2 regions of the Exiguobacterium sp. QJM3NY_9 genome follow, and region 2 is predicted to be linked to the other one. Evidence: riboswitches for the same ligand, from Rfam matches in the RefSeq annotation. Region 2 holds a riboswitch; the other holds the start of a gene.
The links. A riboswitch is a leader RNA that binds a small molecule or an ion and turns the genes downstream of it on or off. The one in region 2 is predicted to bind thiamine pyrophosphate.

Region 1 (5,767 bases), 290 kb from region 2:
CGTAGTTTGACGACACTGTCATCTGCAGCGAGTGTTTTGACTTGGATGACGGGTGCTAACATCGGTGCGATCAACGTGGTAGCGATAATAATTTTTGTAGCCTGTTTCATCTGGTTTCCCCCTAAGAAATAAATGACTGCTCAATTAATTTAACACGCTTTGATTGTAGCTTATAGCTTCTTTGAATAGGTCGGACATCCGTCTTATTTAACCTTCTTAACTAATTCCACAAACTGGCTTTACATTAACCTTGAACCTTTACAAATTTACTTGTAAAAAAGAAAACCGCTCCCCGAATTTACGGGAAACGGTTTTCACCTTTCATCTATCACCATGATGCTGTCGTTTGATTGCGTACCCGATGAAACCGGTAATCAGTGCCAGTACCGTCGCATAAAGAATCGTCGTCACCGTCGCCGTCTCTTGACTGAACCGGACGAGAGCCTCGTCCTGCCATAAGAGTGCAAACGATGTTCCCGTCAGCGAACAGATGAACCAGCTAATCAAACCGGTCGCCACAGCGAAAACGACGGGATCGTATAATTTGTTAAAGGCCCGGATGCTGACAAGGAGATAGACGGCGAACGGGACAATCAGAAACAGCCAAAACGGGAACGGCTTGTCCTGTTCGACTTGATCAGCGGCCGCCGTTTGCCCGGCCGACCGGGCGTCCATCGCAAGGACGACATTCCGCGCTGTCCCGTAATCGACTGCGTCAAGCGTCAAACGTGTATTCGATAAATCGGGACGTTCGCCACCGATGACTGTCAACAATTGATTCGTGACGCGCTCGGCGTCGATTCGGTTGACGACGTCCTCCATCGATTGTTTCAACCGCGTCACGTCGGTTTCCCCGTTCAAAAATGTCACCGGGACGTTTAATCTTGCACCAAGGACATTTGCCTTGTAGGTCACTTGACTGCCGTGCATCAAATCATACCAGCCGTCACTGCCTGCGTTTAAACTCGAAACAGTCAACCAGGTCCGGGTCGAGGCGTCCCCCTCATATTTCGCTTCATCCGTCACCGTAAAGAACAGTTGTGCACTACTTGCGACCATCAGGATAATGATCGCAGCACGGGCCGCGGCTGACATACCGGACAGTTGTCGTGGATAAAACGCGAGATAAAATAGACCTGTCAAAAAGAGTAAAATGAAGATTCCGTTCCAGACGGTCGCTTGATCAATTGTCAGCACATCAATGCCGAGTGCTGTGTTGAACGTAAATGCAAACAAGACGAAACTCGCCGCTAAAAAGCTGACTGTTCGAATCGTCCAGGTCACACGCGTTGCGCCGATCCGTAAAACTAAGAATAAGATTAGGAATAGACCGATTCCGAAAATCGATAAAAAGGGACTTCCATATTCGGCGCGGAAGGACAGGGGTTCCAAGACTTGATTGAGATCGATTCCGAAAATCGATAAGATGTTCCCTGTATCATTTGCGCCAATCAGTTGATTCGTCAATCCCTCTTTGACGGCTTCCGGCAACGTGACAGCCATTCCGCTGATGAAAAACAGGAGGAATACGAGGGTCAATTCCAATGTCGTCCACGAGACATCCGCGTCCTGCATCAGTTCGACGAACGCCTGGTAATCGGCAGATTTCTCGATTTGTTGGACGAGAACGGTCATGACACCGAACAGGACGAGAAAACCAATACAAGCGAGTCCTATACCAAACAAGATATTGCGTAACATATGCGAGCGTTCCTTTCGCTGTTGCCTCCGCTCCATAAAAGCGCCTCCCCTTGACTAGATTGTTTGTATAGTTATTCCTGTTCCGGGTGATTTGAAAACGAATCTTCTGCAGTAAATCCAAAAAGTAGCCCGTTCATGACGAACGGGCTACTTCCCTGACTCCGACTCTGGTTGGCAGGAACGCTTAGTTTACGATTTTTTTCACGTCCGACTCCCCACCTGAGCTAAACCAAAGTGTTCCCGAAGCGTAGTCCCTTGATAGGCTTCTCTAAACAACCCTCTTTTTTGCAGTTCAGGAACGATCAGATCTACAAAATCCTCTAAGCTTGACGGGAGTGACGGCGGCATCAGATTGAATCCGTCTGCGATACCCATTTCAAACCAAAGCTCCATCTGATCGACGATTTCTTCCGGTGTACCTATCAGTGTCAGGTGTCCCCCACCAGCTGCCAGATAACCTAACAGTTCTCTTAGTGTAGGCTTTGTATCATCGATGATTTCAAGAATCGTTTTATAGCGTCCGACCGGTCCTGAAAACGCATCGACAGGCGGTAAGGACGGCACCGCTTTGTCAAGATCCCAATCAGAACAGTCCTGTTGCAAAAAGAAACTCAGTTGCTTCAAGGCATTCGCGACCGGTAATTTTTCATCCAGTTCGGCTTTCTTCGCCAGCGCCTCTTCCCGGGTTCGACCGACGTATGTAACCAATCCTGGAAAGATTTTAATCTGCCGCTCCGGTGACTCACTTTCTTTGATTTGTTTCTGTAGACTTTCCCGGAATGCTTTCGCTTGCTTTACATTCCACGACACCGAATAGACGGCATCCGCGTGCTTTGATGCAAGTGCAATCCCTTGGGCAGATGCACCCGCCTGCATTGCCACCGGCTTCCCTTGAGGACTACGCGGTGTAGACGAAGGACCTTTTACGTTGAAGTAGGTCCCGCTATGATGGAATGGTTGAATCTTTTCAGGATCAATTAACCGGTTGTCCGTCCGGCTCGAAAGGAAATCAGCTCGATCCCAGGATAAAAATAATTTTTCCATTACAGACGCAAATTCATCCGCCTTTTGATACCGTTCGTCCCTTGCAGGGAGCCTATCCATACTATGGTTTAACGCTTCCCAGTCCGTCATCGACGTCACCAGGTTCCAGCCGACACGCCCGTTCGTCACGTGATCAAGGCTTAACAGTTGTCTCGCCGCTGTATACGGATTTGAAAACGTACTCGATATCGTTGAAACTAACCCGATATGATGGGTTACTTGAGAAATAGCGGTTAAATTGATTACAGGATCGAGCCAAAAGGCAGGTAGTTCAGTTGCGTTTGCAGCAGGAAAAGATTGATTGTCAGCAAAAAATACAGCATCCAGGCAACCCGCTTCCGCTAGTTGAGCCAATCGCTGATAATAACCGCTCTCCCCGATTTCTTCAATCGTAGAATCCGGCATTAACCATGCCGCTTGATGATGGCCACAGCCGTACAATAAAACACCGATGTTTAACTGCTTCGTTTTCGTCATCTTTAGGTCCCTGACTCCTTTCTCCTGAGCGCTGACATCAGTTCATCGTCAATCCGCCATCTACGGTTAGATTTTGACCAGTAATGCCAGAGGCGGCTTCTGACGCTAAAAAGGCGACCAATTGCGCCACCTCTTCCGGCGTCGTCACTCTTTTTAACGGAGTTGATTGGGCAATTAAATCGAATACTTCAGCAGTCGTCACAGCACTGGCATCCGTCACTTTCAACAAGCCGCCGGAGACGACATTCACGTTTATGCCGTACTGTCCTAGCTCTGATGCAAGATTACGCGTAAAGCCGATCAACCCTGCTTTTGCCGTCGTATATTCGTGATAGGGAACTACCGGGTTTTGATACAGATTCGTGCCGATGCTGATGATGGTGCCGCTATTTCGTTCAATGAACTGCGGCAGGACACTTTGCACGACGTGGAACGCTGCTTTCAACGTGCCATCCAACTGTTTTTGATAATCTTCCCATTCCAAATCGATGAATGATTTTTGAGCGCGCGGATCGAACTTAAAATCGACTAAGGCATTATTGATTACGACATCGATTTGTTCGTAATGAGCTGTCGCTAACTGCATCAATGTCTCGACGTCTTCTCGCTTCGTGACATCCGCATACAGGGCAATGGCATGTTCTGCACCGAGCTCATTTACGAGGTCCTCTGCCGCATCCTTGCTCTTATAATAATTAATCACAACTTTAAACCCGTTGTTCACCAATACTCTTGCAATCGTCGCGCCAAGTCCCCGACTGCTTCCCGTCACTAACACTGTTCTGTTCACTGTCTTCCACTCCTTCATCGTCTTTTGCAACTTAAATAGCGAAGTCGTAAACAAAAAAAGCGCAACTCTCCAAAAGGAAAGTTGCGCACGTCTAAATAATCACATAACAAAAAACCGACAGACTGGTCTTCGCTCGTTTATTAGAGTCTACACTTCCCTACGCTAGTACGAACTAGTTCAGGTTCAAAGGGTTTGAGTATTTACTCATCTCAGTTTAGTAACACCCCTAGTGATTCTATTCAAGTTACCTTCACTTTAGCGGTCTTAGAAATATCTGTCAATAATGACAGGACAGTTTTGTCGGTGTCTCTTTCGATTACGAACGAAAGCCTTGCCTCCGTCGACCGGAAGCAAGGCTCTTTTGATTGCCATGATTTATTTCTCTGTTATACGCCTTCGTAGGCAAGTTCCATGATGTTCCGAAGTTCCGTCACGAGCGGCATTTTCGGATTCGCTGTCGTACATTGATCCTCGAATGCATCGACTGCCATCTTGTCGAGTTTTGCTTCAAAGTCGGCTTTTTTGATGCCTTGGGCTTTGAATGACATTTTGATGTTCAACTGTTGTCCGAGTTCTGTGATCGCTTGGATTAGTGATTCGACACCTTGTTCCGTCGTCGCTGCCGGTAGTCCGAGATAACGCGCGATTTCTGCGTACCGTTCATCAGCGATGAATGATTCATATTTCGGGAACGAAGCAAGTTTCGTCGGTTTCGCTGCATTGTAGCGGATGACGTGTGGCATCAGAATTGCATTCGTCCGACCGTGTGGCGTGTGGAACTCCCCACCGATTTTGTGTGCGATCGAGTGGTTGATTCCGAGGAAGGCATTGGCAAACGCCATTCCGGCCATCGTTGACGCATTGTGAACTTTTTCGCGTGCTTCGGCATCGTCACCATTCGCATAAGCGCGTGGCAGGTAATCGAAAATCATCTTGATCGCTTTTAATGCCAGTCCGTCCGTATAGTCGTTCGCGAGGACAGAGACGAACGCTTCCGTTGCGTGTGTCAAGACGTCCATTCCGGTGTCCGCCGTGATTGATGCCGGGACCGTCATGACGAATTCCGGATCGATGATCGCGACATCTGGTGTTAACGCATAGTCAGCAATCGGATACTTGACGTTTTTCTCTTTATCCGTGATGACGGTAAACGGTGTGACTTCAGATCCTGTTCCGGACGTCGTCGGAATGGCGACGAACTTCGCTTTGTTACCAAGCGCCGGGAATTTATAAGCCCGTTTCCGGATATCGAGGAACTTTTGACGTAAGTTCGAGAACGTTTCGTTCGGTTGCTCGTAGAAGAGCCACATGCCTTTCGCTGCATCCATCGCTGATCCGCCACCAAGGGCGATGATCAAGTCCGGTTTGAAGTCGCGCATCGCTTGCGCTCCTGTCTGAACCGTTGCAACCGATGGATCCGGTTCGACTTGGTCGAAAATCCGGTAGCTGACGCCTGCCGGTAAGTTGCGGATGACTTTATCCGCGTAGCCGAACTCGACCATCGCTTGATCGGTGACGATCAATGCCCGGGAGACATCTTGAATCGATTTCAAGTATTGGACTGAATTTTTTTCAAAGAAAATCTTTTCCGGTACTTTGAACCACTGCATGTTCACGCGTCGTCTCGCCACCTTCTTGACATTGAGTAGATGTTTCGCCGTTACGTTTTCAGAGACGGAGTTTTTCCCGTAAGAGCCGCAACCGAGTGTCAGTGATGGTGTCAATTCGTTATACAGATCACCAATCCCACCGTGT
Region 2 (5,767 bases):
TTCAGGACAATTGTTGTCGCTTGAAGACCGTGCCTTCACGCAAATCAAACGGCTGTTACGGGAAGTCGAAGCGACGGAACAGACGTTACTTGAAGCGGAATTGACCGTTCCTGCCGTGCCGAACTTGGCCCTGTTGACCCCGGCTGCTTTCTTGACGGTCCACAGTCAACTGAAGGAACGATTGCTCGAGATGAAAGCCGGAAAAACAGAACGACTGGCGTTACCGGAACCGCTCGCGACACAACTTTTGCCGTATCAGCAAGACGGCGTCCGCTTCTTCAAGAGTCTTGCGGCACACGACTGTCATGGCATCTTAGCGGACGAGATGGGACTCGGCAAAACGATTCAAGCCATCGGTTATATCGAAACGCTCCCGAGTGCACGTGTCTTGATCGTCGCCCCGGCGTCACTCCTCTACAACTGGGCAGCAGAGCTGCGCCGCTTTGCCCCGACACGCACCGTCCGTGTGCTCAGCGGGAGTCGTGCGTCGCGCTTACGACAGCTCGAAGACTTGCCGGACGACGTCATTCTCATCATCTCCTACCCGTCGCTCCGGCTCGACATCAAAAATCATCAAACGATCCATTACGATTGTATCTTTTTTGATGAAGCACAACATCTGAAGAATCCACGGTCGCAGACGACGGTCAGCTTAAAACAACTGTGGGCGACGCGGCGGTTTGCCTTGACGGGGACGCCGCTCGAAAACAAGACGCTTGATCTTTGGTCAATCTTTGACGTCGTCTTTCCGGCACTCTTGCCGGACCGGCAACGGTTTCTTGACTGGTCAGCACGGGACGTCCAACAATTCGTCGAACCGTTTTTGCTGCGCCGGACGAAAAAAGATGTTTTGCAACAGTTGCCGGCGAAACAAGTCGTCCATCAGTACACGGAACTGACGGCGGGTCAGAAAAAACTCTATGCCGCCCACTTGGCAAAGTTACAGCTCGAGACGTTACAGCATCTTGATCAGTCAAAACCGGAAGAACGGATGAAGTTACTCGCCGGATTGACCCGGCTCCGGCAAATCTGTTGCGATCCCCGTCTGTTCGTCGAAAACTACCGTGGCCGGTCGGCGAAACGGGACCGGTTGCTCGCCTTGATTCAAGAAAAACGGGCAGCAGGCAAACGGATCTTAATTTTTTCACAGTTTACAAAAATGCTCGATTTGATTCGGAACGACCTGCATGAGTTACACCTTCCCCATTTCGAACTGCGCGGGGATACACCGATTGCGGAGCGTCTCGAACGCTGCGACCGTTTTAATGCAGGCGAAGTCGATCTGTTTTTGATTTCACTGAAGGCGGGCGGCACCGGACTGAACTTGGCGACGGCGGATACCGTCATCTTATATGATAGTTGGTGGAATCCGGCTGTCGAACAGCAAGCGGCTGACCGGGCACACCGGATGGGACAAACACAGACGGTCGAAGTCATTAAATTAATCACGAAAGGCACAATCGAAGAAAAAATCATCGAGCTGCAGGAGCGGAAGGCGACACTCGTGACGGACATACTTGAACAACCGGCGTCACTTGCGTTATCGGTCGATGAGATGGTTCAATTGCTTGAATAAGAGGAAAGGCACCGATTTCTTTACATGATGTAAACCGTTGCTGCTCTAGGGAGAACAGGTTTCTGGCTATCGTTTTTTCGCCGGTTGATGTTTAGCTTTTAATGTTACGGGGGTATAACTATCATAGCACCGCATCAGCGAGTTGCTTTTACAACCACATGTTTCTCAATATCAGCGTAATGACCTGGGAGAGAAATGCTAACCACTCACTTCGATCTTCATTTTTTATGAAATCAATTTGAAATAGCATTCGATGCACTGTCTTGATCCGGAACGATTCGTTCCACTCCTTTCTTCATTACCTTTTGAGGGCTATACCAAATTCAAGGGGGAAATGAACATGTCAGTAACATTAAAAGTAGAAGAACGCGAAGTACGCCCACGCTCACTTAGAAAGCAATTACGTCATGAAGGAAAAGCTCTTGGTGTCGTGTATGGTTACAAAGTGGAAAGTACACCGATTGCCTTTGACGAAAAAGCATTGATCAAAGTCGTTCGTGAACATGGTGAGAATGCACTTGTTGCACTTCAAATCGGTGGTAAAAAAGTCAACACACTGATCAACAAACTCGATATGGATATCTTCACACCAACAATCAAGCACGTTGAATTCATCGCTGTTAAAATGGATGAAGAAACAGAAGTCGAAACAGATATCGTCCTCGTCGGCGAAGCGGCTGGTGCAAAACTTGGTGGATATCTTTCACAAACACTCTTTAAAGTAACAGTTGCAGCTACACCAGATAAATTACCGGAACGCGTCGAAGTCGATGTGACAAATCTTAACCTCGGTGATTCTCTATCGGTTTCGGATTTACCGGAAGAAAAAGAATACCGTATCGTTACGGAAGGTGACATTCAAGTCGTTGCCGTCGTCGAATCGACACTTGAAGCGGATCTCGAAGAAGCAGATGCTGAAGAACCAGCTGAAGCGACAGAAGAAGTTTCTACTGAAGAACAAACGGAAGAAAAAGAATAATTTTTCTTACCCTCCCCTCGCGGAGGGTTTTTTTATCTGTATTGACAACTGTCAGTAGAGTCGGTACAGTAAATAGCGTACACATTATATGCACATCCACTAGGGGAGCCCATTGGCTGAGACGATTCACTTCGGACCCTTTGAACCTGATCTAGTTCATACTAGCGTAGGAAAGTGGAGCGGTAATTCGTTCAATTTTTCTGCATGTTTGCAGATTCAGCGACCGCTCTCTTTCATAGAGGGCGGTCTTTTTGTTTGTCTGGTGGTTGTGCCAAAGGGAGATAGGAACATGAACAGTTGGAAAATGAAAGAAATCATCGTCATGATGATGTTGTCGGTTGCTTGCGGGGTACTCTACTTAGGGTGGTCGACATTGTGGTTACCGATTTCCGCGATCTTCGGACCGGTCGGATCGAACTGGATGTTCGGGATTTGGGTCATCGCGAGTCCGCTTGTCGCCTACATCATTCAAAAGCCCGGGGCAGCACTGATTGCAGAAGTCGTCGCCGCGGCTGTCGAATTATTCACGGGGAGTCACTTCGGATTATCGGCCTTATTGATTGGTTTCGCTCAAGGAATCGGTGCCGAAATCGCTTTTGCCCTCTTCGGATACCGGAAGTTCAACACAATGACGTTAGTTCTATCCGGAATGTTCGCCGCAATCGGCAGTATGGTCTATAGTCTTGTCGTCAATGGTTTCGCCTACTATACGACGACGACACTTCTGTTGACGTTTTCCCTTCAACTCGTCAGCGGTGCATTGCTCGGTGGATTACTTGCAAAAGTCATCGTCGATGCGCTCGTCAAGACAGGGACGTTGAACGGTTATGCGATCGGGCGTAAGCGGCAGAAACCGGATGCGGCATGATTCATTGTAACGACTTGTCTGTCCGCTATCCGGGGCAACATGACAACGTCCTGCACCACGTGACGGTGACGCTACACGAAGGGGAAACGACGTTGCTCGTCGGACCGAGCGGCAGTGGGAAAACGACGTTTTTACATGTTCTCGCCGGTTTATTACCTGACGCGATTGAAGCCGATGTCAGCGGCCACTGCAAAACGAATGGGACGGTCGGAATCCTTTTTCAAAATCCGGACGACCAGTTCTGCATGCAGACCGTCGGAGCGGAAGTTGCCTTTAGTCTTGAAAATCGCTCAGTCGACCGCAGTCAGATGGATGACCGGATTGACGCCGTACTGGCACGTGTCGGCCTGGACGTGCCGCTGACGACACCGATTATGCAACTGTCAGGAGGGATGAAACAACGACTCGCCCTCGCCTGCGTCCTAGCCCTTGAGCCGGATATTCTATTGCTTGACGAACCGACGGCGCAACTCGATCCGGCAGGACATCGGGTTTTGATGCAGCTGATTGAGGAACTCCATCACGACCGGACGTTGACGCTCGTTCTGATTGAACATCAGCTTGACCGCTGTGTGACGTTCAGTGACCGGGTGCTCGTCTTCGATCACGGCGGAACGATTTTACGCGATGGTCCGCCGCTTGATGTCTTCGGTCAGCATCGCGATGAACTTGAACGACGCGGCATTGCGACACCGCTCCTCTACCCGTATGAACTGGAAACCGTGCCCCCCGCTTCTTCCCAGGCGGGGCGGTTACGAAAAGTGACTAACATCCGTCCTCCGGTTCGGCACGACAATACGTTCGCGCTGACGCGTACCTCGTTAGGACGCCGTAAGCAAGTGATTGTCGACGACCTGTCGCTTGCAACACACGGCGGAGAGTGGATCATGGTTGTCGGATCGAATGGTGCCGGGAAAAGCACGTTGCTCGAAACACTGGCGAAATTGATTCCGGCGCAAGGCGGTACGGTCCGCTTGTTCGAAAAAGAACTGCGGGCATGGAAAAGTCGGAGCTATTACCGACACGTCGGATTCGTCTTTCAACAGCCAGAGCTCCAATTTCTCAAGCAGACGGTCGAAGACGAGCTCGTAATCAGCATGGATGCACCGACGCCGGAGCGGATTGAAACGGCGTTGCAATCCTACCGGTTAACCCATGTCGCCCGTCAGTCGCCCCTCGCCCTGAGCATGGGTCAAAAGCGACGGCTCAGCGTCGCGACGATGTTGTTAGAGCCAAAAGACGTCCTGTTGCTCGATGAACCGACGTTCGGTCAAGATGCCGAGACGACAAGTCAACTCATCGAGATGTTCGAGCAGGCGCGATTAAACGGGACGACGCTGATCATGGTGACGCATGACATGGAGCTGGTCCACCAGTATGCCGACCGGGTCCTCGTCCTTGGTGACGGGCGACTTCAGTTCGACGGCACACCGGACACTTTGTTTAAAGACGAGACGTTACTCGAGCATAACCAACTCTCTCGTCCGTTATCGTATTTGTATCAGCAACTCGAGGAGGTGAAACGTCGTGCAGGAAAACGACTCCCCGCTCGCGCGTATTAATCCGGCACTCAAGCTCGGTGCCCTCCTGTATGTGATGGTGCTTTTGATTGCGGCACCGACGTTACGCGAAACGATAGCCTTACTTTTACTCGCTGCGGTCGGATTGGGCTGCTCCGGTTGGTCACTGTTGATGCTCGCCAAACGGGTCTCCCCCTACCTCGTCTTGTTCTTGCTGACATTTTGGATGATGGCAGCCTTCGGAAAAGGCAGTACGGAAGTTTGGTCATTCGGTTGGTTTCGCGTGACGGAAGAAAGTATCGGTCACGCCTGGTTGATCGCACTGCGGATGCTCGCCTTCGTCTTCCTCAGTTTGACGTTCATCGCGACGACCGACCAAACCCGGTTCGTCATGAGCCTGATTCATCAGTGCCGCCTTCCAGACCGTCTCGCATACGGCTTTTTAGCAGGGATTCGTTTTATTCCGATCTTCCAGCAGGAAATAAGAACAATCTGTCAAGCACGGCGGGTCCGCCAACAGCACTCGATTTGGCCATGGCAGACGTTTTTCGCCATCAGTTTACCGCTTTTTACGAACAGTATCATGCGTTCGGAACAAATCGCGATTGCGATGGAAGCGCGTCGGTTTCAGGCCGAGCGGACGTATTATGTTCGTCCGGTCGTGACGCGTCACGACCAAGTGTTTTTTTGTCTGGTTTGTCTCGTGGCGAGCCTGCTTCGGATTGTCCTATGACATTCATTAGATTAACGCAGACGGATTCAGGGAATCATAGTTTCGGAAGCAGTTAATTTAAAGAAGTAGGTGAAGGTTTGAAACGAATCGT

Region 1: it holds a riboswitch for thiamine pyrophosphate, as region 2 does, so the genes downstream of both, AC0VYQ_RS06450 (3-oxoacyl-ACP reductase) here and AC0VYQ_RS08290 (ECF transporter S component) in region 2, are expected to answer to the same signal.

Annotation. Positions count from the first base shown of each region.
Region 1 covers NZ_CM149679.1:1,295,857-1,301,623, reverse strand. Annotated here, with positions in the region: gene AC0VYQ_RS06465 (bifunctional 2',3'-cyclic-nucleotide 2'-phosphodiesterase/3'-nucleotidase) at 1-110, opposite strand, end outside; gene AC0VYQ_RS06460 (hypothetical protein) at 322-1,737, opposite strand; gene AC0VYQ_RS06455 (LLM class flavin-dependent oxidoreductase) at 1,903-3,222, opposite strand; gene AC0VYQ_RS06450 (3-oxoacyl-ACP reductase) at 3,260-4,030, opposite strand; TPP riboswitch at 4,150-4,250, opposite strand; gene adhE (bifunctional acetaldehyde-CoA/alcohol dehydrogenase) at 4,399-5,767, opposite strand, start outside.
Region 2 covers NZ_CM149679.1:1,587,518-1,593,284, reverse strand. Annotated here, with positions in the region: gene AC0VYQ_RS08300 (DEAD/DEAH box helicase) at 1-1,576, shown strand, start outside; gene AC0VYQ_RS08295 (50S ribosomal protein L25/general stress protein Ctc) at 1,917-2,555, shown strand; TPP riboswitch at 2,647-2,745, shown strand; gene AC0VYQ_RS08290 (ECF transporter S component) at 2,845-3,423, shown strand; gene AC0VYQ_RS08285 (ABC transporter ATP-binding protein) at 3,420-4,985, shown strand; gene AC0VYQ_RS08280 (energy-coupling factor transporter transmembrane component T family protein) at 4,951-5,676, shown strand; gene AC0VYQ_RS08275 (NAD(P)/FAD-dependent oxidoreductase) at 5,754-5,767, shown strand, end outside.